Regions from separate parts of the Chryseobacterium paludis genome, predicted to be linked through region 2. Evidence: riboswitches for the same ligand, from Rfam matches in the RefSeq annotation. Region 2 holds a riboswitch; each other region holds the start of a gene.

Region 1 (8,144 bases), 1.7 Mb from region 2:
TCCATGATCTCTGAAAAAGGAACGGAAGCTATTCTTTCATAGGGAATAGTATATCCAAGATAAACGATTTTTTTCTTAAAATCTCCGGCAGCCAGTACGATGGGCACTTTTGCTGCCAATGCCATATGGTAAAAACCTTTTCTCCATTTTGGCACCCAGCTTCTTGTTCCTTCGGGCGTGATCACCAAGCTGAAATCTTCTTTAGCGAATTCTTTGGCAACGAAATTTACCAGATCATTTTTCTGACTTCTGTCGATTCCGATTCCGCCAAGATTTTTTACGATCCCGCCATACCATCCTTTGGTATGAGCATCTTTGATAATTATTTTTAATGGTTTTTGTAACGACCAATAGGCGAAATTCCCCAATATGTATTCCATATTATGAGTATGTGGTGCTACTACAAGAATACACCTGTTCAGGCTGTTGACATCGCCCTGAAGAACGACCTTCCAACCCATGAGTTTCAACATTAATTTGCCGATTAGTTTTTTCATATATTTTCTATTAAAAACAAAAAAAGTATAACCAAATAAGTTATACTTTACAAATATATTGAAATATTATCGCTCTTAAAATAAACCGCTGATTAAATCTACGATTTTCATTACAATTTCTAGTGCTACTTGTACCATGGTTTAGGTGTGTGTTTTTAATGATTTGGTTATTATTAATATAACTGTACGAAGGTAAGATAATTTTTTAATATAAAGAACTAATTAATAATGTTTTTTGTTGCTAATGAGAGAAGAAGAGTGTGAATTTCAAACTGTTGCCTTCCATTCACACCTTCCGCCACTCTCTGCAGTTTATTATTTGGTTTTTATAGAAATTTCGTCTTTTCCATCCTTTATCTGGATGTCTACTTTGCCTTTCATCTTTTTAATGTCAGACTTTACTGAATCCATTATTTTTTCTGCTTTTGAATTTGGAACTTTCTTTCCGTTGATAATGATACTGTCTTTATCATCAGAGTTGTATTCGATTGTAGAACCATTTACAGAAATTTTATTTTTTTCAATTCTGATATTTCCATGATCGTCATCATTATTCTCATCATCGTCATCTACTCCGTCACCATTCAAATCCCCATCAAAATCAATTCCGTCTTTCTTTACAGGGATCACGATTGCGTTCTGTGGAATTACCAATTCATAATCTACATTGTAGTCTCTGAAACGGTGATCATATGGATATTTAACATAATTAGGAAGGATCACTTTGTTATTTAATACTTCTACGGGAACACTTACATTAAGGGGGATGTTATAACCTTTTGCTTCTTTTTTAATAATTAAATAAGGTGTTTTTATGTCAGCTTTTCTTGTTACCTGAACATGAATCCAATCTCTTTTAAAAACAGATACTTTGTCAGAATAAAGATCATCATCATATCCCATAAAGTTTTGAGGAATAACGATTTGTTTTAAGTCAACATAGATACTGTCCGATGTTGTATTGATAGAAACTTCTTCTGTATCTTCTTTGTGGCCTTTTAAGAACATATCTTTTCTCGCCATGCTAACTCCGAAATAAGTGGATACTGCAATTAAACCAAGAACCAAAGCTCCTAAAACCCATCCTGTATTTCTTAATTTTGTTTTAGGGGAAATTAATTTAATACTTAATAATGCGAACAACATTGCAGGAATCAAACTTCCTAATATGATCATCGCCATTAGTACATACCTCATTCCATCGTTGTCAAAGTAGAAATTCATTTCGTTGATTGGAGGAAAATCATTGCTTCCCATAAATCCAAAAACTACGAATACTCCAATCAAACATCCAAATGCCATCAATCCGAAGATTCCTCCTAAAACATATCTTACAACGTTCCAAATTCCACTTCCTGCATTGTTGATATAAGGTTTGTTTTCGATATATATTTCTCCGACTCTCTGTGTAGATTCATTAGCAAACTGAACCAGTTTATTAGATTCGCTTTTAAGATTGTCGAAGTTCATAGGCTTTCCCTTCATTTTCAAAAAATCGGCTGCCGTCTCTGCTTTTGGAAGTACGATCCAAAGAATGATATAAAGCAATGCTATTAATGAAGAAGAAATAGCTGCTGTAAATATTCCTAAGATAAATACACCTAACCAGATCGCTCTCATGGCAGTGATATCCATTCCTACATAATGAGCTAAACCTGCGCAAACACCTGCTATTTTTTGTCTTTCAGGGTCACGGAATAATTGCTTTTTATCAGAATATTCAGCACCTGAATGGCCAGTTCTTTTAGAATTCTTTTCAGAATAATAAGCTTCTTCCTGTTCTTCGATCTTTTCAGGGGTTCCGATTTGTGCAATAACTCCTTCTACATCTGTATCGTTGATTACTTCTCGTTTTCCTAATGAATCTCTGAAGATTTCAACCATTCTTATTTCTATGTCATGCATTACCTCGTCTACTTCTGAAGCGTCCAATGTACTTCTTAGAGCATTAAGGTAATCGCTAAGCTTTATATATGCGTGTTCCTCTATTGTAAAAGAAAAACCTGCGAGTCCTATGGAGAGTGTCTTGTTCATAGCTTTGTTTTTTAATTTTTTTGAGTGATTTGGTTTACTGAATTGGTTAATTCGTTCCAGGTGTTTAAAAGTTCACTTAAAAACAGTTTACCTTTTTCTGTAATCTGGTAGTACTTTCTCGGAGGTCCTCCGGTTGATTCTTCCCATCTGTATGAAAGAAACTCTCCATTTTTTAATCTTGTTAAAAGAGGGTAGAGTGTGCCTTCTACAACATCCAGTTTTCCTTTTTTTAGTTCATCTATAAGGTCGGAAACATACATTTCACGATGATTGATAAGACTTAAAATACAGAATTCCAGAATCCCTTTTCGCATCTGCGCTTTGGTATTTTCAGTATTCATCTTAATAAGGTTTTTAATTAGTTATATTTAGAATTCAGTTCCTAGCTAGTTGAACCTATTCTTATTTTACATTACAAAGATATGTAATTAAAATGGTATTATGCAATACAAAGTAGTGAAATTTTTATTATTTATTATTTAAAATACTGATAATCAGTTTAATAAATTTTATCAAGTCTTTAAAAGAAAATTATATTTAATTAATTTAGAGGATAAATGATCCAGATTTTGACAGCTATTCTTACTTTTGTTATGAAATTTCAGTCGTATTTGTACTGAATAAAATCTATATATTGAATAAGTATATTACATTGATCAGTTTTGTCTTTTTGGGATTTCTATGTTCCGGACAGCATCATTTTGAACTTAAAACGGGATCAAATCACTATGATGCAGTGATTACGGTAAATGATTGTGACGCAGAAAAATGTAGTGGAAGCGGGATAGTAGAACTAAAAGATAAAAAAACATTACGTACTATTCAGACTTTAACCTCTGATGATCTTTACTTTTATTTGAATAAAGAGCAGCAACCAAGTGTTAATGTTATTCAATTATATGATGAGCAAAGTCCATTGATTTTTGAAGATTTTAATTTTGATGGTTCAGAAGATATTGCAATACGAAATGGGAATGAAAGCAGTTATGGTGGTCCATCCTATGATGTATATGTCTACAATTCTACAAAAAAACAATTCGTTATCAGTGATGAATTAACTACTCTTGCTTTTGAAAATCTGGGAATGTTTCAAACAGATCCTAAAAGAAAGAGATTAATTACATTTTCTAAATCCGGATGTTGCTGGCATTTAACAACAGAGTATCAGGTAATTCCGAAAAAAGGACTAGATAAAGTTTACGAGCTGGAAGAAGATGCAATGGGTGGTGAAGAATTCGTAAAAGTAACAAAGCGACAAAAGATCAATAACAAGTGGATCGTAAAATCAAAAAAATATCCGATCAAACAGTACTATAAAGAAGATTAAAATGAAAATACAAAAAGAGATCGATTTTATTTTAGCAGTAGATGCTTTAAAAAATGTGCAGAGAAGAAATTATAATGCAGATGATTCAAGACGGGAAAATACTGCTGAACACTCTTGGCAGATAATAATACTGGCACAGGTACTTTTTCCATATGCTAAAAACAGGACAGATATCGATTTGTTAAGAGTTATAAGGATGCTTTCTATCCATGATCTGGTAGAAATTGAAGCTGGTGATACATTCTTATTTGATGAGAAAGCAATGGTTGGCAAATTTGAAAGAGAGAAATTATCAGCTCAGAATATTTTTGGAATTTTAGATGAACCTTTACGTTCAGAGTTTTTCAATCTATGGTTGGAGTTTGAAGAAGAGCAGACTGCGGATGCTATTTTTGCCTGTGCAATAGACCGTATTATGCCATTTATTCTTAACTCACATACTTCGGGGAAAAGCTGGACCGAAGCAAAAGTAACCGAGAGTCAAATCAGAAATATGCTGGAAAATGCAATAAGCAGAGCTTCTGATGAAATGGGTGAAGCTTTCCAGCTTCTGCTTAATAGAAGTTTAGAGACCGAAAAAGTTTTAAAATAAAGAAAACGCAAGTCAATTTGACTTGCGTTTCTCATCTAATTATAGTATTTGAACAGGCTTTTTAAATTCATCGATAGCCACAAAAGTAAAGTCTCCCACAATAGCTCTTTCTCTTTCATAAGAATACATTTGTTCCGTGTAGATCTCTACATTTACTTTCATACTTGTTGTTCCAACATGAGAAACCGTTCCTATCAGCTCGACAATAGTTCCGGCAGGAATAGGTTTCTTAAAGTCAATTTTGTCGCTGCTTACAGTTACCACTCTTTTTCTTGCAAAACGTGTAGCAGTAATAAATGCCACTTCATCCATCAATTGCATCGCTGTACCTCCAAAAAGAGTATCATAATGATTGGTTGTGTTAGGGAAAACCGCTTTAAAGATTCTGGTTTCGGATGCTTGAATTCTTTCTTCTGTAGTCATATTTCATTATTAAATTAAAGCGAAATGAAATATATTGAAGCAAACAGAATAATAACAGGAAAGGTGAAATTCCTGAAACAATCCATCAGATCAATAAACTTCAAGCCGCGAAAGTTTCTTGTTTATAGAAAGTGGCAGGTCTCCTGACTTGTAACATCCTTATCCCTTCCCATGCTTTTGCACAGTGGTTTATTATAAAGACTTTAGTTACTTACAGTTGCGCGACAGTTCGTGATTTTCACACGATTCCCTATTAATCTGTGATTAAACAGAACCAATTCCTGTGATGAATAAGCGTTAAAACTTTTTCAATGACAAAAATAAGGATAATACAGAGAAGTATAGTGAATTATTCAGGATTTTTAAAAATAATCTGGTGAGCAACCTTTCCTTGTCTGATCGTCCAGAGCGTGGTATATCTGTTTTCCCCGGAACCGTTGATCATATAAAGAAAAATGTTATCATTGTCAATAGCAGCAACACTAATGTTATTGAAATCCATAGTCGGCTGGAACATATTTTTAATAGCTTCTCTTACAAAAACGGAACCTCTTCCAACCTGTTGTACACGGATAGACTTGATTTCTGTCATCCCTTCAGGAAGTTCTTTACTGATACCCCAAGGTTTTACTTTATCAATAGTAAGGATTGTTCCATCCGCATCTTTTTCCTGTTTCCTATAACTGGCATTGGAAGGATAGACATCAATGATAACCTTATTTCTTTGGGCAGTAGGTATTTTAGGATTGTTATTGTCAGTGAAAATAAGGGATCTTCCGTTTTTGGATTTGGACGGTGTGTATTGAGGAAGCTGATCAATAAAAGCTACACGTTCTTTATTCACCATACCTTCTTTGTCAAGATTCTCATATCTCACAAAAGGTTTTTCAGTGTCTTGCTTTTCGGGATATTTGATCCATAACCATTCTGTTTCTCCCGGAGCCGGTTTTACATAAAGAAAGACATCTCCTTTACGCATTCTGATCTTATCAACAATTTTTCTATAATTATCCTTGGCAACCCTAACATTCGCGTAACCTTCTTCAGCCTTTACCACTCCAAAAGGAATTTTTTGCTGGCCTTTTACAAAAGCTAATGAGAATAAACTGAAGGCTGATAAATAGACTGCTTTATTTACGGAAATCATTATGAAAAATTTTTGATGCATCAAATATATAAATTAAATACTTTTCGGAAGATAATTATATAACTCTAAATCCTTAATATTAGTTATTGGTTTTAGATGACCTGTAAAAAGGTTGAACTTTGTTTGAAATATTTAAAAAGACGGTTCAATATGCAGGACATTATCTTCTAATCCTATTAAAATCCAAAGTATAAAAATCGTTCAATAAAATTTTATCCAGCACGAACCCAGGATCTTTATAAATGTTCTTTTTATCAGCTTCTTCTACTAGAAAATTATTGGTTTCAATGATATTTTCGGTCTGTTCCTTCGCTTTTTTGTTTGCAACTATAAAGAATATAGATTTGAATCCCTTACCTGCAGGAAACATAGGGCCATCGCTGCTGATTCCTTTGTTTTCGGAAATTTTAGCATTTTCAAAAAGGGTTTTTCTGCCTTGTCCTTTTGAATCATCCATCAATAATAAGTCTTGATGTTTACTCACAAAGTCCCGTGGAAAAAGAAAGCTTAAAAATGGACTGGAGATTAGTTTACTAAAGAAAATACTTCCAAAAAATCTGGGTTCTGTTTCGGGATAAAACATGAAAACTTTCACATAAGTTAAATCTGCCCAGTTGTATGCTTTTAAGCCCAATAAACCGGCACAACCATTCGTAACAATACGAACTTCTTCAAGATGTTGGCCTTCATTCTTTAAAATCTCTTTAGGCATGACAGAAGTTACATAGTCTAAATCTTCCCCAAACTCTTTTTGATCTTCACTTTCAGATTTTATAAAATGAGATTTTCCAAAACCAATCCTATCCACTGCGATGATATGAAATATTTTATTGATTTCTTTATTCTTAAAATAGTCTAAAAAATATCCGGAATTCTTTCCACTGTCATGTATCAAGAAGAGGTAGGGCTTTTTCTTTCGCGTTTCCTGATTAGTGATTACATCATCATTGGCTTTATTAGTGAGATAATGAATACTGTATCCGCGTATGTTTATAGAGTCATAAACGGGAGCTTTCAGATTTTCTTTTTTAAAAATAGTATTGATATCTTCCTGTGAATAAGATGGATAGAAAAAATAGTATTTTCCCCATATAAACAGGATCCATACTAACAGAAAAGCAATTATTCCAAAGATGATTTTCTTAAACATTTTCTTTTAAAGATATAAAAAGTTGAATGAATATTGCTTTTGTTTTTCTTTATTGCAAAATAAAGGGAATTTTAATTTTATAAAATTTACTTGATATCCTATAATTGATGATTCAATATATTAGTATAATTTTTATTAAAATATTAAAAACTAATAAAATGTGCCAACCAATGTTCAGGTCTCAAGTATTACAGCAACTTCAGCCTAAAGGAGTGTATTTTATTGAATTCAAAGGAAAAGAAAATAATAATATCAGGTTAAAATTTATTAAGAAGTGAGAGAAAAGAGAAAAGAGAGTGCTTGAAGTACTCTCTTTTGTTTTTTATTAAATTTAATTTGTTGCTAAATAAGCTTAAATTCTCTCTAATTCATCGGCATTAATTGTGGTCTTAAAGGTTCCATAATTAACGATCACTTTATTTCTGGAAATTTTTTCTATAGTACCGACACTTGTACTTCCCGGAATACGGACCCGTTGTCCTATTTTCATCCATACGGCGCGGTCTACTTTACGTTTCTCCTCTATCTTTTCATTCGTTTCAGCGATCTTTTCAATAACATCTTCTTTTTTAAGCTGCTGGGTAATTTTTCTTTTTACCACTTGAAGACGTTTTGTTTCATCTTTATCAGCACCCACTTTTCGAAACTTTTCCTGCTCCAGGATCTTTACGAAATCTTTCACCACATCCTTTCGGGATTTACCTTTTACGTAACTATCAACAAAGGCCTCAATTTTATTTCCGAATTGAAGTTTGCGGTGTTCATCTTCATATAATTTTTGGAAATTGAAAAGCTTTTGCTGGAGCTGTTCGTTTAGTTTTTGCAGATTGTCACGCTTATCTTCAACTGATTCTTTTCTTTCCGCAAGGTCTGTTTTAAGTTTTTCAACCTCAAATTTTTCCTGCTGCAGTTTTACAATCGTCTTATCAAGATTTACAATATCATGTTCTACTTTTTTCTTTGCAGAATGAATG
Region 2 (8,144 bases):
TTCCCAATAGAAATATTTCTTTTCAGGTAAAGCTGTATGAAGGAACGAATGTGATACAATATATTTATAAACAGGAATTAGCATCAAGTACCTCCCCAAAAGTGACTATAGGTCTTTTCTATGGCACTCATAATAACAATAAGAGATGGCTGGATAATGCTTCATCATCTCCTACGGCCTCATCGGTTCAATCTTCAGATCTCAATAGACCGGCCACAAACCAGGTGTATACTTTTACACGGGATGGTAATAGTTGCACTACATTATGTATGGGACGAACTACGCTTAATAATAGTGGCGGAACAAAAGAGACAGACGGGCTTCGTATTATTATGACTGGTGCCGGGAATATCCAGGTCGTAAAAAATGGAACGGGACAGATATTTGGGCCTGATGACAGATTATTTTACGGAACTTCTAAGCCCTATTCAGCGCCTGCTCTTTATACGGCGCATGGTCTTGTGCTGGGAATCGGGGGGACTCAATATACGACCGGTACATTGAAAGCCTCTTTTGGGTTTACAGACGGAGGTCGCCTTACAATTGTTTCAAATACGTGCCAGAGCGATACGGGTCCGGATACCAATGGTATTGAGCGTAATAAGATACGTCTCAAGGCCACTAAAAATGGTCTGGATTATTTTCTGAATGTATATTATTATTACAGAAGTCCTGAAACATTTATGACGGTAGATTATGAAGTAGAGATCCCTGCTGGTAACACAGAGCTGGTAAAAGTGGCACACGGCTTGGATACCGCTCTGGATGGAGGGGATTTTGGTCCGGGATTTGTAACCGGCCAGGCACCCTATTATACGGTGGGTGTACAAAAGAAAGGTTCTTATGAGGCTTTCCAATATGTTTCAGGAACCCCATGGAGTGGATATTATTCGGATTTCCAACATAAGATGAATAATGGTATAGGGGATGATCTAACTTTTAAAAATGCGATTAACCCTAGTGCTACTACCGATAATGCAATGGGAATATCTCTTAATTTCGGTAAAGATTCAGGTACTTATAACAGTATCAGTAAAGTGATCTTTAATTGTCATGCCGAAGTAGCCCCGGTTCTTACCCGTACTTCTGTTCCTTGTGGAAGCGGATCTATTAATCTGAACAGCTTTGTGGTGCCTTTAAATCCTAATCCCCATAATCTGGTCCCGATGTGGCGGGACAGTACGGGAGCTGAAGTAGCCAACCCTACCAGCGTAAGCAAGGCGGGAGTGTATACGGTTAGTTATAGAGATACGGTAAATAGCTGTGATTCACCTCCAAGCACATTTACTATTACAGGGGAATGTGTGATAACTACCTGTACGAAGCCGGCTTCTACGGCGACTCCTACCGCTTTTACAAAGATGGGTATGTCAGGGTACAGTTCTTTGCAGAAGGATTGGCCGGCTAAGATTCCTAATGGTTTTATCGCACTGGAGTCAGGCTTCAACGGGCTGGTAATTACTAGAACAGTTCCCGGTAAGATCACCGAGCCTGTAGCAGGAATGCTGATCTATGATACCTCTAAAAACTGTTTCAGTTTATACAACGGAACCTCATGGAAATGTATTGAAAAATCGTGTAATGACTAATCGGTCTGCGGAAAGATCAATCAACAAAAAAGCAGAATAATGAAAAATATAAACAGCATAAGCAATATAAAGAAAACCTTATCTATAGTGGCATTGTGTATAGCAGGTATTGCCGGAGCTCAGATGGGTGTAGAAACGGAAACGATAAGAGGGAGCGGTATCCTGGATTTTCCTACAGGAATAAACAAAGGGATCATCCTTCCGGTATTAACAGAGGCAAACTCCACTCCTTCTGTGGGAACGATACGAATGTATAACAAGATGATACAGGGTGTTACCAGTTCGGGAGTGGTAAACTTCAGTGATCCCGGCGATACTGCTTCGGTTACTTTTAACACATCCACCCCACAGGCAGCCTCTGTAAACAGTGTGATCATAGGCGCCGCGACTTCTGCTGCTACAGGAGGAGCGTTGGTTCTGGAATCCGATACTAAAGCATTGATCCTTCCCCATGTCTCTAATGTAGAGGCAATGCCAAGTCCATATCCGGGAACGATATGCTATGACGTAAGAAGTAAGACTTTTGCCATGTTTGATGGCAAAGTATGGAATTTTTGGAAATAATTTTTGTTCATTTTTGTGAGTGATTAGGAATAGTACAATATTCATAATCATGTATTTTTTTTAGCGAATCCTCTAGAGCGTTATGCTTTAGAGGATTTTTTTTTAAGCTTCTGTATTCTCTCCGGAATGTCATTCCGACAAAGGAGCAATCTCTATAATCACAATCTAATGAATGAATAAAGTAAATCTTAATCGGGATTCTTCACCCCACTTCCAAACTCCGTTCGCCGACTTACAGTCTGTGTTCAGAATCACACACAACATTCCGTTGCAATAGTAACGGAACGTTAGCTTATATGTGGTTGATTGTCATTTTGTTAGATTCCGTATTGTTTCTAAGCAGAATTTTCTATCTTTGCCGGATTCTGGTGAGCCATAAAAAGCTCTTAAAAGGGAATCCGGTGTAAATCCGGAACAGACCCGCTGCTGTAAGCTCTACAAAAGTTTTTGAAGCATATATCCACTGTTTTTTTAATGGGAAGGATTTCAAAAATAGAGTAAGTCAGAAGACCTGCCGGAAAGATTAAAGTTTGATGCTTTCGTGGAATAAAGCTTAGGACAACAATGATTCTGTGCAGTTATAGCTGTACAATATCGTTGCTGCTTTCTTATATCCATTAGCATTAAAATTATTCTCAATGAGCTAATGGAACCAAAATTTACTTTTTATAAAACGAATAAAACGATTATCACAATTCTTGTGCTATTCGCTCAGCTTTTCTTTTCTCAGTCGAGGGATACTATTAAAGAACAGGTCATTGTTCCTGTACATATTCAGAAAAAGACCTTTAAAGAGATCCTTCCGGCACAGGTAATATCGGGAGAACAATTAGAGAGACTTAACAGCCATTCCGTAGCAGATGCTCTCCGGTATTTTGCGGGGATTCAAATTAAGGACTATGGCGGGATCGGAGGTCTGAAAACCATCAATATCCGTAGCATGGGAAGCCAGCATGTTGGTGTTTTCTATGATGGTATCCAGTTGGGAAATGCTCAAAATGGGATTGTGGATTTAGGGCGGTTTTCTCTTGATGATCTTGAAGAAATCTCTCTTTATAACGGGCAGAAAAGTGAAATTTTTCAGCCTGCAAAAGATTTTGGTTCTTCGGGTTCCATTTATCTGCAGCCAAAAATCCCAACTTTTAAAGGAAATAAAAAAACCAATCTTGTCGTAAGATTTAAAAACAGTTCCATTGATTTATTTAATCCTTCATTTCGGTTAGAACAAAAAATATCTGAGAAAATATCGGCAAGCTTCAGCTCTGAATTTATACAAAGTGACGGAGTTTATAAATTTAGATATAGAAAGAAATATCCTGATGGAGAAATTGCCAATGATACAATTGCCAAAAGATTTGATTCTGATATTAAATCAAAAAGGTTTGAAACAAGTCTTCATGGGGATTTAAAAGATGGAAACTGGAGTGTGAGAGGATATGGTTATCTGTCTGATCGTGGAATTCCGGCAGCGATTGTTAATAATCGTTTTGGTGCACGGGGACAAAGATTGCGGGATGAAAGCTACTTTGTTCAAGCCAGTTTAAGGAAAAAACTATTTCCGAAATTTGAAACACAGCTTAGAGCAAAATTTGCTTACGATTATACTTTTTATGCAGATACAGTTTCTACAGAAGCGGCTTTTCCTGTTCGCAACAGTTATATCCAGCGTGAAGTATATGTTTCTTCATCCAATATGTATTCTATAACATCCAACTGGGATATAAGTGCGAGTGTAGATTTTCAGTATAATAATCTGGATGCCAATTTGTTTAATTTTTCCTACCCTACCCGTTATACTACATTAATGGCTTTTGCGACGACTTACCAGTGGCGGCGGTTCAAATTTTTAGGAAGTGTTCTGGGTACTTTTGTAAGTGAAGAAGTTGAGAAAAATTCTAAATCTCCGGATAAAACAGAATGGACACCAGCGGCATTTCTGTCCTATCAGCCTTTTAATTCTAAGGAGATAACCATAAGAGCTTTTTACAAGAGAATTTTCAGGATGCCTACTTTCAATGATCTGTATTATACGGTAATTGGAAATGCTTTTCTAAAACCTGAATTTACAAATCAGTATAACGTAGGTTTTACCTATGGGAAATCCTATCATCATCAGATTTTAAAGGGTATTTATGCTACAGTAGATGGCTACTTCAATAAGGTGGATGATAAAATTATTGCAGCTCCCACAGGAAACTTATTCCGATGGACAATGCTGAATCTCGGAAATGTAGAGATCCTGGGAACTGATGTTCACGTACAGGCTGATCTGAATTTTGGAAATGTAACCATAAGACCTCAGGTGAACTATACCTTTCAGCGGGCACGGGATTTTTCTGATCGAAGCGAAAGCTATTTCGGGGATCAGATTCCATATACTCCATGGCATAGTGGAAACTTTACGACAATGGCAGATTACAAAGACTGGAGTTTCAATTATAGTTTTGTTTATGTAGGGGAACGATATGACGGCCAGCAAAACAATATTCAATACAATTATGTTCAGCCTTGGTATACTCACGATCTATCGGTGCAAAAAAAATTCAACTGGCAGACACATCAAATTAAAGCGAGCCTGGAGGTCAACAATATTTTCAATCAATACTATGATGTGGTACTGAATTACCCTATGCCTGGAAGAACTTTTAAACTAATTGTAAGTTTTACATTATGAGAAAATTAAACTTTTGCCTCCTGATCGGTCTGCTTCTTTTCTTCTTTTCTTGCAGAACAGATGAATATATTCCCCGTGAGCAAAAAGAGGAAGGTCTGGCACAGCCAGAAAATACGGCTATTAAAGGGTTTTATATTCTTAATGAGGGAAATATGGGAAGTAATAAATGTACGCTGGACTTTTTTGATTATACAACAGGAGTGTACCGACGTAATATTTATGGTGAAATCAATCCCAATGTCGTAAAGGAGTTGGGTGATGTTGGAAATGATATCCAGATCTATGGAAGTAAACTCTATGTGATTGTAAATGTTTCCAATAAAATTGAGGTATTAGATGCTAAAACAGCAAAGCGTATTAAAACAATTCAGTTACAGAATTGCAGATATATCAAATTTAAAGATGGAAAAGCGTATGCAAGCAGTTATGCCGGACCTGTTGATATCAATCCTAATGCTCCTAAAGGAAAGGTTGTAGAAATTGATACGGTTTCACTTTCCATTCAGAGACAGGTAACAGTGGGATATCAGCCTGAAGAAATGGAGATTGTAGGCAATCAGCTTTTTGTCGCTAACTCGGGAGGGTATATGGTTCCTAATTATGATAAAACGGTTTCGGTGATTGATCTCAATTCATTTACAGAAACCAGGAAATTGGATGTGGCAATTAATCTTCACCGTCTTAAAAAAGACAATTACGGCGATTTATATGTGAGCTCCAGAGGGGATTATTATAACATCCCTTCAAGTTTATATTTAGTGGATGCTGCAACAGGAGTGCTGAAAAAAGATTTTCATGTGGCAGTAAGCGAAATGACCATCGTTAATGACAAATTGTATTATTACGGGAATGAGTTTAATTACAATACCCACTCTTATTCTAAATCATTTGGCATTATTGATGTAAAAACCGAGCAGATCATTTCCAATAAAATTATTGACCAGGAATACGTAGATGGTATTAAAGCACCTTACGGAATAGCTGTAAATCCGATCACAGAAGATATTTACATTACAGACGCCCGGAATTATGTGTCTACAGGATTTGTCTACTGCTTTAATAAAAGTGGACATTTTAAATGGAAAACCGAGGGTGGAAATATCCCGGCACACTTCACCTTTTTATACAAATAAACTGAATCTAAGATATGGACAGAAATATTTTTAAAATTTTAAAAACTGTACTGGCGGTATTTCTATTGGTAGGAATGACCGCATGTAAAAGTGACAGAGATGAAGATTCACCATTTAATGGTTTAGAAGAATCTTATACGATCAACCGTTTCAATGTTCTGAATATTGCCGCGAATGTTTCAGGAAAAATGACATGGAGCATTAAAGACTCTATTATTTCTGAGGGCTCAGAGCTGGACTTTATCAGTCCCTATATTAAAACATACCCTCTTACTTTAAAAATAGATCAGAACGGAAAGGTAAAAACGTATCAATCAACAATTATCGTCAATAAGGAACCCGGTTCTTACAGTAAATATGTTTCCAATGTATTGGATTTCCGTCCTGCTGTAGGACAATTTACCAACGAAATTCCTGAATATATGGTTGGAGATACTTCCAGCAGTATGCTTCAAAAAGCCAAAGGATCTTTGGTGGGTTCTAATACCTCGATGATTAGTTTAGGTGGTTTTGGAGGATATGTAGTTTTAGGCTTTGATCATACCATACCAAATATGAATGGTCGGGATTTCAAAATCCTTGGAAATGCTTTCTGGGGGAATAATGCTAATGAACCTCGCTCAGGATCTTGTGAGCCTGGAATTATTATGGTCGCTTATGACAGAAATAAAAATGGGAAACCGGATGATAATGAATGGTATGAAATTGCGGGAAGCGAATATTTTAAAAATACAACCGTTAAAAACTACAGTATTACTTATTTCAAACCTAATGAAAATAAGCCTCCTGTTCCTGGAAATGAACCCTGGCAGGCTGATATAGAATACGTTAAATGGCAGGATAATCTTGGAAATACTGGTTTTAAGACAAAAAATGGATTTCATGATCACAGTTTTTATCCATTATGGATTTCCGATGCTTCTTATGGTTTCTCAGGAACAAAAATACAGAATAACTATTACGATCAGAGCGGAAACGGATCCTATTGGGTAGGGAAGTCTTACGATTTCGGATATGCCGATAATGCTCCGAATAATGATGAAGCCTCCAATATAGATATTTCTTGGGCGGTCGACAAAAATGGAAAATATGTAAAACTTCCGGGGATTGATTTTGTAAAAGTACATACTGCTGTTAACCAGGAAGCTGGTTGGCTGGGAGAGGTTTCTACTGAAGTAGCCGGTGCTTATGATTTGTATATAAAATAAAAATTCAACAATAAATTTATTTAAAAATGAAAAAGATCTATCTTTTAACATTACTGTTATTTTTTGCATTTTTTACCAATGCACAGGTAACGGTTCAAGGGGTACCCCGAAATGATATCAAGCAGAATTCAAAGCAAAAGAATGAGCTTAAAACGACCACTACCGTCACTGATTTTTCTGATATTCAGTATTGGGTAGGGACAGGTTCTAAAAAGGCTGCTTTTGTAGTACAATGGAACGACGGTAAGAATCCTGATGCTTTAGTTTGGGGATTTAAATGGGATGGAAATGCTACAGGAGAAGATATGTTGAAAGCAATTGCTCAGACAGATCATCGTTTTTATTCTTTACTATACCAGGGAACAACTTTTGGAAGTGCAATAGGAGGACTTGGATTTGATCTGAATGGACAAGGGACTATTGGACTTTACAAGAGCGGAAACCTTACGTATCCATTATATCCGTTAAATGGGATTGTTAATACAACGGCATATGATTTTGATGACTATACATCAATAGATGGAGCGAATGATCATTGGAAGTCTGGATGGACTACCGGATATTGGTCTTACTGGGTGAAAAATCCTGCAGATGCAGCCTTTGGATATTCAAGTTTGGGTGCCAGCAACCGTGTTTTAGAAGATGGTTCTTGGGATCTCTGGAATTTTTATCCGGGAATGGTTGATCAGCCTATTTCAACAACTCTGACTCCGGTGTCAGCTTATTCTTCACCAACAACATTTACAGATGGTTATTTTATGGTGAATGAAGATTGGTTTGGGCATACCAATGGTTCTGTAAACTTTATTAATAATAACGGACAGATTAACTACCGAGTGTACAGCAATGCAAATAACAATCAGTCTTTTGGAGCGACTACTCAATATGGTACCATTTACGGGGATAAATTTTATTTTATTTCTAAACAGGCTGCTGATGGAGGAGATACTCAATATACACCGGGCGGTAGACTTGT
Region 3 (8,144 bases), 2.3 Mb from region 2:
CCGTAGCCAATATCGATAAAACAATCGGGTTCTACACCCATATTCTCGGCTTCGAAGTCGTAACCTTCGGAGATAACAGAAAAGCGTTGACTTTCGGAAACCAAAAGATCAATCTTCACCAAAAAGGAAAAGAGTTTGAGCCCAAAGCAGAACATCCAACTCCCGGTTCTGCAGATCTATGTTTTATTGCTTCAACAGATATCCATGAGGTTTTAAAGGAATTACGACATAAAAACATTGAGATTATTGAAGGTATCGTTGAGAGAACAGGTGCGATGGGCAAAATAAGATCAATATATTTCAGAGATCCTGATATGAACCTTATTGAAGTAAGTAATTATATTTAAATCCCGTCATAAGTATGTCCCTGGATAAAAATGTTTTAGACGAAATACTAAATGGTTTTGATAAGGAGGAACTTGCTCCTAAAACTTTATTAACGGAAGAAGGTAAAATGGCCCGTAAATTCTACTATCTTGAAAAAGGAGTAGCCAGAGGCTGGCTTAATAATGATGGTAAGGAAATTACTTTCCAGTTTTTATTTGAAGGTAACCTTATCTCATCATGGGAAAGTTTATTTTACAATTCACCAAGTATTTATAATATCGAAATGATAGAGCCTTCTGTTGTTTACAGTACTTCTATTGAAGAGTTCAGGCAAAAGATGGAGCTTAATCCGCATATTAAGGAATTCTATTACAGTTATTTGCAAGAGCGTCTGCTTAAATATCAGAAACTTTTTATTTCGCGGATAAAGGACAGTGCCGAAGAAAGATATGCCGAATTGCTTAAACAATCACCGGAAATTTTCCGCCGCGTTCCGCAATATTATATTGCATCCTATCTGGGGATAACCTCTGTTTCGTTGAGTAGGATAAGAGCAAAAAAGTAATATTGAAGCTCTGATAGTTTATATTGTAACTCCATGATTGTTCTTCACCTCAGCCATCACAAAAGTACTGTGGGTACTTCCTATGGAATCTACAGATCCTAATTTGTTGAATACAAAATCCTGATAATGTTTCATATCCCGTACCTGAACTTTAAGTAAAAAATCAAAATCTCCTGAAATATTATAGCATTCAGCTACTTCTTCGATCTGTACAATTTCTTTCACAAATTTATTTCCTACAGACCGGTCGTGGATCTTTAATTTCACCTGACAGAAAACGGTAAAACCACGATTTAGTTTTTCAGCTTCCAAAACCGCAGCGTAATGTTTGATATAGCCTTCCTGCTCCAGTCTTTTTACCCGTTCAAAAACTGGTGATGGAGAAAGGTTTATTTCTTTGGCCAATTCTTTAACCGTCAGTTTAGCATTCTTTTGCAGGATTCTTAACAGTTGAAGATCCTTATCGTCGAGTCTTTCCACAGGATAATATTCTTTTTTCGATTGATTTTTTCAAATTTACAGAATAAATAACTTTAAAATTAAATTAAAACAAAATTTTATTCCTAATATTTAAAACAATACCAACAAAATAACTTTATTCAATACCTTTACACCCTATTTTGTTCTTTAACATACTTCATCAAACGGAAAAGGTTTTACTTAACGTAAATTAATAGGGAATCGTGTGAAAATCACGAACTGTCGCGCAACTGTAAGTAACACACCAAAGGTTTTTGTCCTTGCAGATCCACTGCCAGAAGCGGGAAGGATGACAAAACTGTTACAAGTCAGGAGACCTGCCTGTTCCGAATTGACAATGCTTTCGCGGTTTGAAGCTTTTGGTCATACAGATGATACTTTTTGAACGTATTGGGTTGTTTAGACTTGGAATGGATATGAGTTTAAACGCAAAGATTTATTATAAAGATTCCTTAGTTTTAAGGAGCAAAGAGATGCGACGCTGTCGCTGATGAAGCTTATGGATAAAACGCATGCTTCTTCAAAATCAATGAAATTGATTTCTCCTTTGCCTTCTTAAATAAGAAGAATTAGAAATAAACTTTGCGTTAAAAAAAATTATTTCAAAGTTACTCTCTAATCTCTTCCTTAAACAGGAAAATTACGTCCATATTGTATCTTCTCTATTGCTGAAAACTCTTTCCCGATCGTATTACGAAGCATTCTAAAAGAACTTTTAAAAACTAAAATTTAATTAAAAGTTTAAAAGAAAATGCAAACACACATCCTAGGTTACCCGCGAATTGGTAGCAACAGAGAACTCAAAAAAGCCTGCGAGCAATATTGGTCGGGCAAAACAACATTACAGGAACTTTTAGAGGTTGGAAAAACCATCAGAAAACAAAACTGGAAATTACAACAGGATGCCGGAATCGATCTTATTCCATCGAATGATTTTTCATTCTACGATCAGGTATTGGATATGACACTGTCAGTTGGTGCTATTCCTGCCCGTTATCAGGACATTACTTCAAATGAACTTGATCTGTATTTTGCTATGGCAAGAGGCCATCAGAAAGAAGGTTTAGATATTACGGCGATGGAAATGACAAAATGGTTTGACACCAATTACCATTATATCGTTCCTGAATTTCAGAAAGATCAACAATTCAGATTATTCTCCAATAAGATCGTCAATGAATTTATTGAAGCTAAAGAAGCAGGGATCAGTGTAAAACCTGTTATCATTGGATTGGTAACGTATTTACTATTAGGAAAGGAAAAAGAAGATGGCTTTGACAAACTAGATCTGGTTCAGAACTTGCTTCCTGTTTATACTGAAATTTTAAAAGAGTTAGAAAATAATGGTGCTGAATGGATCCAGTTTGATGAACCGTTTCTAGCTTTAGATCTTGATCAAAAAGCAAAAGAAGTTTACCAATCTGTTTATACTCAGATCACAGAACAATTCCCGAATCTTAAATTCATCGTTACCACCTATTTTGATGGATTAAAAGATAATCTTTCACTAGCGACTACTCTACCAATTGATGCTTTACATATTGATCTGGTACGCGCTCCGGAACAGTTGGATGAAGTTCTTACTGCCATTCCTGAAACGTTGATTCTGTCATTGGGAGTTGTTGACGGAAGAAATATCTGGAAAAATGATTTCAACCAGTCTCTGGCTTTTATCAAGAAAGCCATAACCGCATTAGGTTCTGAAAGAGTTTTTATTGCTCCTTCATGCTCACTACTTCACTCTCCTTTCGATCTTGATCTGGAGAAAAATGAAAAGATATTATCTCCTGAAATCAAGCAATGGATGGCTTTTGCCAAACAGAAGGTTTCTGAAATTGTTACTTTGAAAAAATTAGCCTCAGAAAATCCAGATTATAGCACACTGCAGGAGTTGGCTGAAAATAAACAAGCTATTGAAAACCGTAAAGTTTCAACCTTAATTCATAATCAGGATGTGAAAAATCGTGTTGCGGTAACGACAGAAAATGATGCGCAAAGAAACAGTCCGTTTAATGTAAGAAAAGAAGCACAGCAGAATGCACTAGAACTTCCGTTATTCCCAACCACTACGATTGGATCTTTCCCTCAAACTAAAGAAGTAAGAAGCTGGAGAGCCCAATTCAAAAAAGGAGATCTGACGGCTCAGAAGTACGATCAATTGCTTAAAGAAGAAACCCAAAGAACCATCAACTGGCAGGAAGAAATAGGAATTGATGTGTTGGTTCATGGAGAATTTGAACGAAATGATATGGTTGAATATTTTGGGGAGCAACTGGCTGGATTTGCATTTACTCAAAATGGGTGGGTTCAGAGTTATGGAAGCCGTTGTGTAAAACCACCCGTCATTTATGGAGATATTCACAGACCACAACCGATGACCGTTTATTGGTCACAATACGCTCAATCTTTAACGCAAAAATGGGTTAAAGGAATGTTGACAGGTCCTGTAACGATCCTTCAATGGTCTTTTGTACGCGATGATCAGCCTCGTTCTACAACCTGTAAGCAGATTGCTTTGGCAATCCGTGACGAAGTAAACGATCTTGAAAAAGCAGGAATCAGAATTATCCAGATCGATGAACCCGCCATCAGAGAAGGTCTTCCTTTACGAAAAGCCGAATGGCAGAATTACCTGCACTGGGCTGTAGAAGCTTTTAGAATTTCTGCAAGTGGTGTTGAAGATGCTACGCAAATCCATACGCATATGTGTTATTCTGAATTTAATGACATCATCCACAATATCGCTGATATGGATGCTGATGTAATCACAATAGAATGCTCAAGAAGCCAAATGGAATTACTGAATGCTTTTGCAGACTTTAAATACCCTAACGAGATCGGTCCGGGAGTTTATGACATTCACTCTCCAAGAGTTCCATCGAAAGAGGAGATGGTAGCATTACTAAAAAAAGCACAAGCCGTAATCCCAGCAGAACAACTTTGGGTAAATCCAGACTGTGGATTAAAGACCCGTCATTGGGATGAAACTGAAAAAGCATTGATCGCGATGGTAGCAGCTTCGAAAGAGGTCGCTGCAGCTTATGCGACTGAGAAAGTTTAATAGAGCTGATTATTATTTTTTTATTGAGGCAGGAGTGAAAGCTCCTGCTTTTTTATTAGCTCCATCTTTCGTATCTTAAGCTCCTTAATTAAAAAACACAAAAAAAATGGAAAACAAACAAAAAGCAATAGCACTTTTAAATGCTATTGAAACTCGGGTACATCTTGATCACATCAATGAAGCGAAGTATGTGCAACACAATCTGAATATTGCTGAAGGGCCCGCAGGCTTAGCCACCTTATTTTCTCAGCTTCCGATAGATACAACAAAGGTAAATATCATAAGAGCTTTTCAAGACGGTGATTATGCTTTCTGCCATGTAGATTACAACTTTTTTGGTCCAAAAACAGGCTTCGATATCTTCCGTTTCGAAGATGGAAAGGCTGTAGAACACTGGGATAATCTTCAGGAAACGTCTGGTCCAAACCCAAGTGGACACACTATGACAGATGGTGCAACGACAATTAAGGATTTAGACAAAACAGAAGCTAACAAAACATTAGCAAGAGGCTTTGTAGAAGATATTTTAGTACAGGGGAAAATGGAAAGATTAAACAGTTACATTGATGGTGAAAACTATACCCAGCACAACCCGCAAATAGGCGATGGCCTATCGGGATTGGGAAAGGCCATGGATCATATGGCTTCTCAAGGCATTACTATGCAATATGACACCATTCACTTAGTATTGGGTGAAGGTAATTTTGTGCTCACAACAAGCGAAGGTTATTTTGCAGGAAAACACACTTCTTTCTACGATTTATTCCGTATCGAAAACGGAAAAATTATCGAACATTGGGATACCATAGAAGAAATTCCATCAAAAGAAAATTGGAAAAATAACAATGGAAAGTTTTAAATGATTCCTTTTTTTGTAGTTCAAAGCCATTCTCAAGAGAATGGCTTTGGTATTAAAAAGTAATACACTTATTAATTACATTATTAATGTTATCGCTATAGAATGAAACTTCAAAGAAGTGACAGCAGCTTATGCTAAAGAAAGTTTAATAGAATTGATTATTATTTTTATATTGCAAGGCATGAGAAAACTCCTGCTTTTTAGTTAAAAAAAAGAAATCAATGACCCCAGAAGAGTTCGTAAAAATTTCTATATAGAAAAACAAAATATTCTTAATTCAAGTTTTGATACTCAATCTGAATTCAGAACTTATGTCTCAACCAAAATAGAAGAATTACATCTTAATGAAATTGAAACTGAAAAATTAAAGACAATAGTCTCTGCTCTTTTAACAGACACATTTTATACTATTTTACTTGGTTTGGACGGTTCTGCTAGTATTGGAAGTTCACAAGAGACTTTTAAAATCTATGATGAAGAAGAAAACTTGATTTCAGAATGCGGAGATTTAGAGGGCTATGCCTATGAGTATTTTCATGAAAATGGATTAGAAACTGAACATTCAAAATGCGATTTTATAGCTCAAATCCATTTTAAAAAAGAAAGAGACGGAGGAAGAAATCAGTATGTAAAGAGTGACTATAGATCACAATTAGTTTTTAATTTTGATGATTTTCAAACTTCTCATCGTCAAATTTATATTGGAACAAATTATGCTTTTCCTGGGGATTTGGTAAATGCAGAAATCGATATTTTATCCCAGGAATATTTTCACAGAAAATTAAAAGCAGGTATGGGGTTTAAGTTTTATGAGGGACCTCAGTTAATAGGCACAGGCAGGATTATTAAGATTATAAATTCCAAACTACAGAAATAACATGAAGTACTCATTTGTTTTAATTTTAATTTCGATATCATTATTTGGTCAGTCAAGAAATGAAATACAAAATCAAATAAAATTTAGAAACTATAGCCATTTAGATAGTATTGATGTTTATTCAAATGATTATCCAACCAAACTTATTGAAGGTTCTGGATTCATAAGAAATAAAAAGAATAAAAATATTGGTTCAATAGGTTACTCCATTCAAGTAACAAAAGATAAAAATAACAAGATCATTCGCGTTTTAAAATCTGAATCTGATTACTATGATAAATACCATAAAAATCCTCAAAAAAGTATAACCAGTGAAATCTGAGTTTATTTTGATGATTTTCAACAACCTGATTTAGCAAAATATACATCTGAAATTTTCATATCCGATTCATTAGTAAAAACCGAAACCAAACTCTTTGATTTAAAGGAAAACAATAATGATGCACCCGGATTTAAAACCATTAAAGACCTATTAGAAAAAATGAAAAATGAAAAATTCTTGGAATTATAAAAGAAAAGCATCCCATTGGAATGCTTTTTTGTAAATTTTATTTAAATAAATTTTTCTCTGAATTATTCACCCTTTAATTTCTTAACTTCTTCTCTCAACAAGCCAATATAATCCTGCAAATTTTTAATAATCTCTATACTTAACTCATTATTAAAAGTATGGATATTCGACCCTGAAGCCGGACTATCATTAAACGTAGCATTACTATTATTAATTATTACTGTAGCTTCATCTTCCTCATAGATCTCCTCAACCGGCACTTCAAGAAAATTAGCAATCTTATCCCATTCCTCATGTATTATTTTCACATCTCCGCCTTCCTTTCTACAGTAATTGGATACATCGGTAGCAATTACATCAGCAATTTGCTGTTGAGTATATCCTTTTTTCTTCCTTAGAACACGTAATTTTTCTTTTTGCATAATCTGCTTTTTTACAAATATAAAAAAAATAAGACTTTGTTTCCTTAAATGCCTCTAAGTCATATTTAAAAACAATTTATTCCCAATTGTATTTTATCATTTTATAGCACAAAAGGAGATCAAATAAATTAATATTGAACAAGTTATGCTTTTTAAATTTTAATTACCTAATTTTGCACCCCGAAATAAGGATTCATATGATGACCTCTTCACTAACAGTATTACATAAATAAATGCTGACGAAGATAGCGATTAGATAGAACCTTAAAAATCAGTAAATATTTAGTTATGAAAAGAGTTGGTGAACACAGAAAGCTTCTTGGGGTTGATAAAACAGTTACTTTAAAAGAGTTAAAGACGATTTATAGAAATACGATGAAAGATTCACATCCTGATAAATTCATCAATGACGAAGCCGGGAAACTGGAAGCAGAAGAAAAAAGCAAATCTGTGATCGAAGCTTACCATTTTTTGGTGAGTATCAACCCGGAAACACAGGAAAAATACAAAGAAGAATACACGGAAACGATTACAAAATCTATTATTCAGGATTTCTATTTTGAAAAGCAGATTTTAAAAGTTCAGCATTTGAATGGCAAAATGTATGAATATATTGGGGTTCCAAGAAATACCTATATTAAAATGGTTAATGCTGATTCACCAAGCCGCTTTGCAAGAAGACACATCTATGGAAGTTTTATTTATAGAAAGTCTGGTGAAGTAATGGCAGATTAATCTTTTCTGTAAAAGATAATGAAGGCTTTCAGTTTGTTCTGGAAGCCTTTTTTGTTATGGAAAAAATGAGATCTTTAAGTTTTGGCTAAATTGTTTATGCTTATTGATAAGCGGGTTAAAACCTGCTCCTATTGATTGACTTTTTCTTTAGCAGATTGAGCAGATGACGCAGATTTTCATCTAGATTTCGACCCACTTTGTCATTCCGTAGGAATCTAAACTTATACCTCAAGTCATAAAACTATTCAATAAAGAATCCAAACAAAAAACCGTATCAAAAATTGATACGGTTTCTAGGTTAATTAAG

The links. Region 2 has a riboswitch for cobalamin ahead of NG806_RS17565 (TonB-dependent receptor plug domain-containing protein). Riboswitches for the same ligand answer to the same signal wherever they lie in the genome.
Region 1: linked by a shared signal. The riboswitch ahead of NG806_RS09660 (acyl-CoA thioesterase) and the one ahead of NG806_RS17565 (TonB-dependent receptor plug domain-containing protein) in region 2 are both predicted to bind cobalamin.
Region 3: linked by a shared signal. The riboswitch ahead of metE (5-methyltetrahydropteroyltriglutamate--homocysteine S-methyltransferase) and the one ahead of NG806_RS17565 (TonB-dependent receptor plug domain-containing protein) in region 2 are both predicted to bind cobalamin.

What each region holds. Positions count from the first base shown of each region.
Region 1 covers NZ_CP099966.1:2,175,679-2,183,822, reverse strand. Annotated here, with positions in the region: gene NG806_RS09685 (1-acyl-sn-glycerol-3-phosphate acyltransferase) at 1-497, opposite strand, end outside; gene NG806_RS09680 (PspC domain-containing protein) at 813-2,531, opposite strand; gene NG806_RS09675 (PadR family transcriptional regulator) at 2,543-2,872, opposite strand; gene NG806_RS09670 (XAC2610-related protein) at 3,166-3,858, shown strand; gene NG806_RS09665 (HD domain-containing protein) at 3,860-4,450, shown strand; gene NG806_RS09660 (acyl-CoA thioesterase) at 4,490-4,873, opposite strand; cobalamin riboswitch at 4,990-5,167, opposite strand; gene NG806_RS09655 (hypothetical protein) at 5,223-6,020, opposite strand; gene NG806_RS09650 (hypothetical protein) at 6,181-7,170, opposite strand; gene NG806_RS09645 (endonuclease MutS2) at 7,523-8,144, opposite strand, start outside.
Region 2 covers NZ_CP099966.1:3,875,587-3,883,730, forward strand. Annotated here, with positions in the region: gene NG806_RS17555 (hypothetical protein) at 1-1,589, shown strand, start outside; gene NG806_RS17560 (hypothetical protein) at 1,629-2,153, shown strand; cobalamin riboswitch at 2,503-2,686, shown strand; gene NG806_RS17565 (TonB-dependent receptor plug domain-containing protein) at 2,800-4,827, shown strand; gene NG806_RS17570 (YncE family protein) at 4,824-5,960, shown strand; gene NG806_RS17575 (cell surface protein) at 5,975-7,168, shown strand; gene NG806_RS17580 (T9SS type A sorting domain-containing protein) at 7,195-8,144, shown strand, end outside.
Region 3 covers NZ_CP099966.1:1,548,417-1,556,560, forward strand. Annotated here, with positions in the region: gene NG806_RS06795 (VOC family protein) at 1-347, shown strand, start outside; gene NG806_RS06800 (Crp/Fnr family transcriptional regulator) at 362-892, shown strand; gene NG806_RS06805 (Lrp/AsnC family transcriptional regulator) at 911-1,372, opposite strand; cobalamin riboswitch at 1,527-1,711, shown strand; gene metE (5-methyltetrahydropteroyltriglutamate--homocysteine S-methyltransferase) at 2,124-4,433, shown strand; gene NG806_RS06815 (nuclear transport factor 2 family protein) at 4,540-5,292, shown strand; gene NG806_RS22980 (hypothetical protein) at 5,714-6,169, shown strand; gene NG806_RS06825 (hypothetical protein) at 6,171-6,491, shown strand; gene NG806_RS06830 (helix-turn-helix transcriptional regulator) at 6,743-7,102, opposite strand; gene NG806_RS06835 (KTSC domain-containing protein) at 7,391-7,837, shown strand.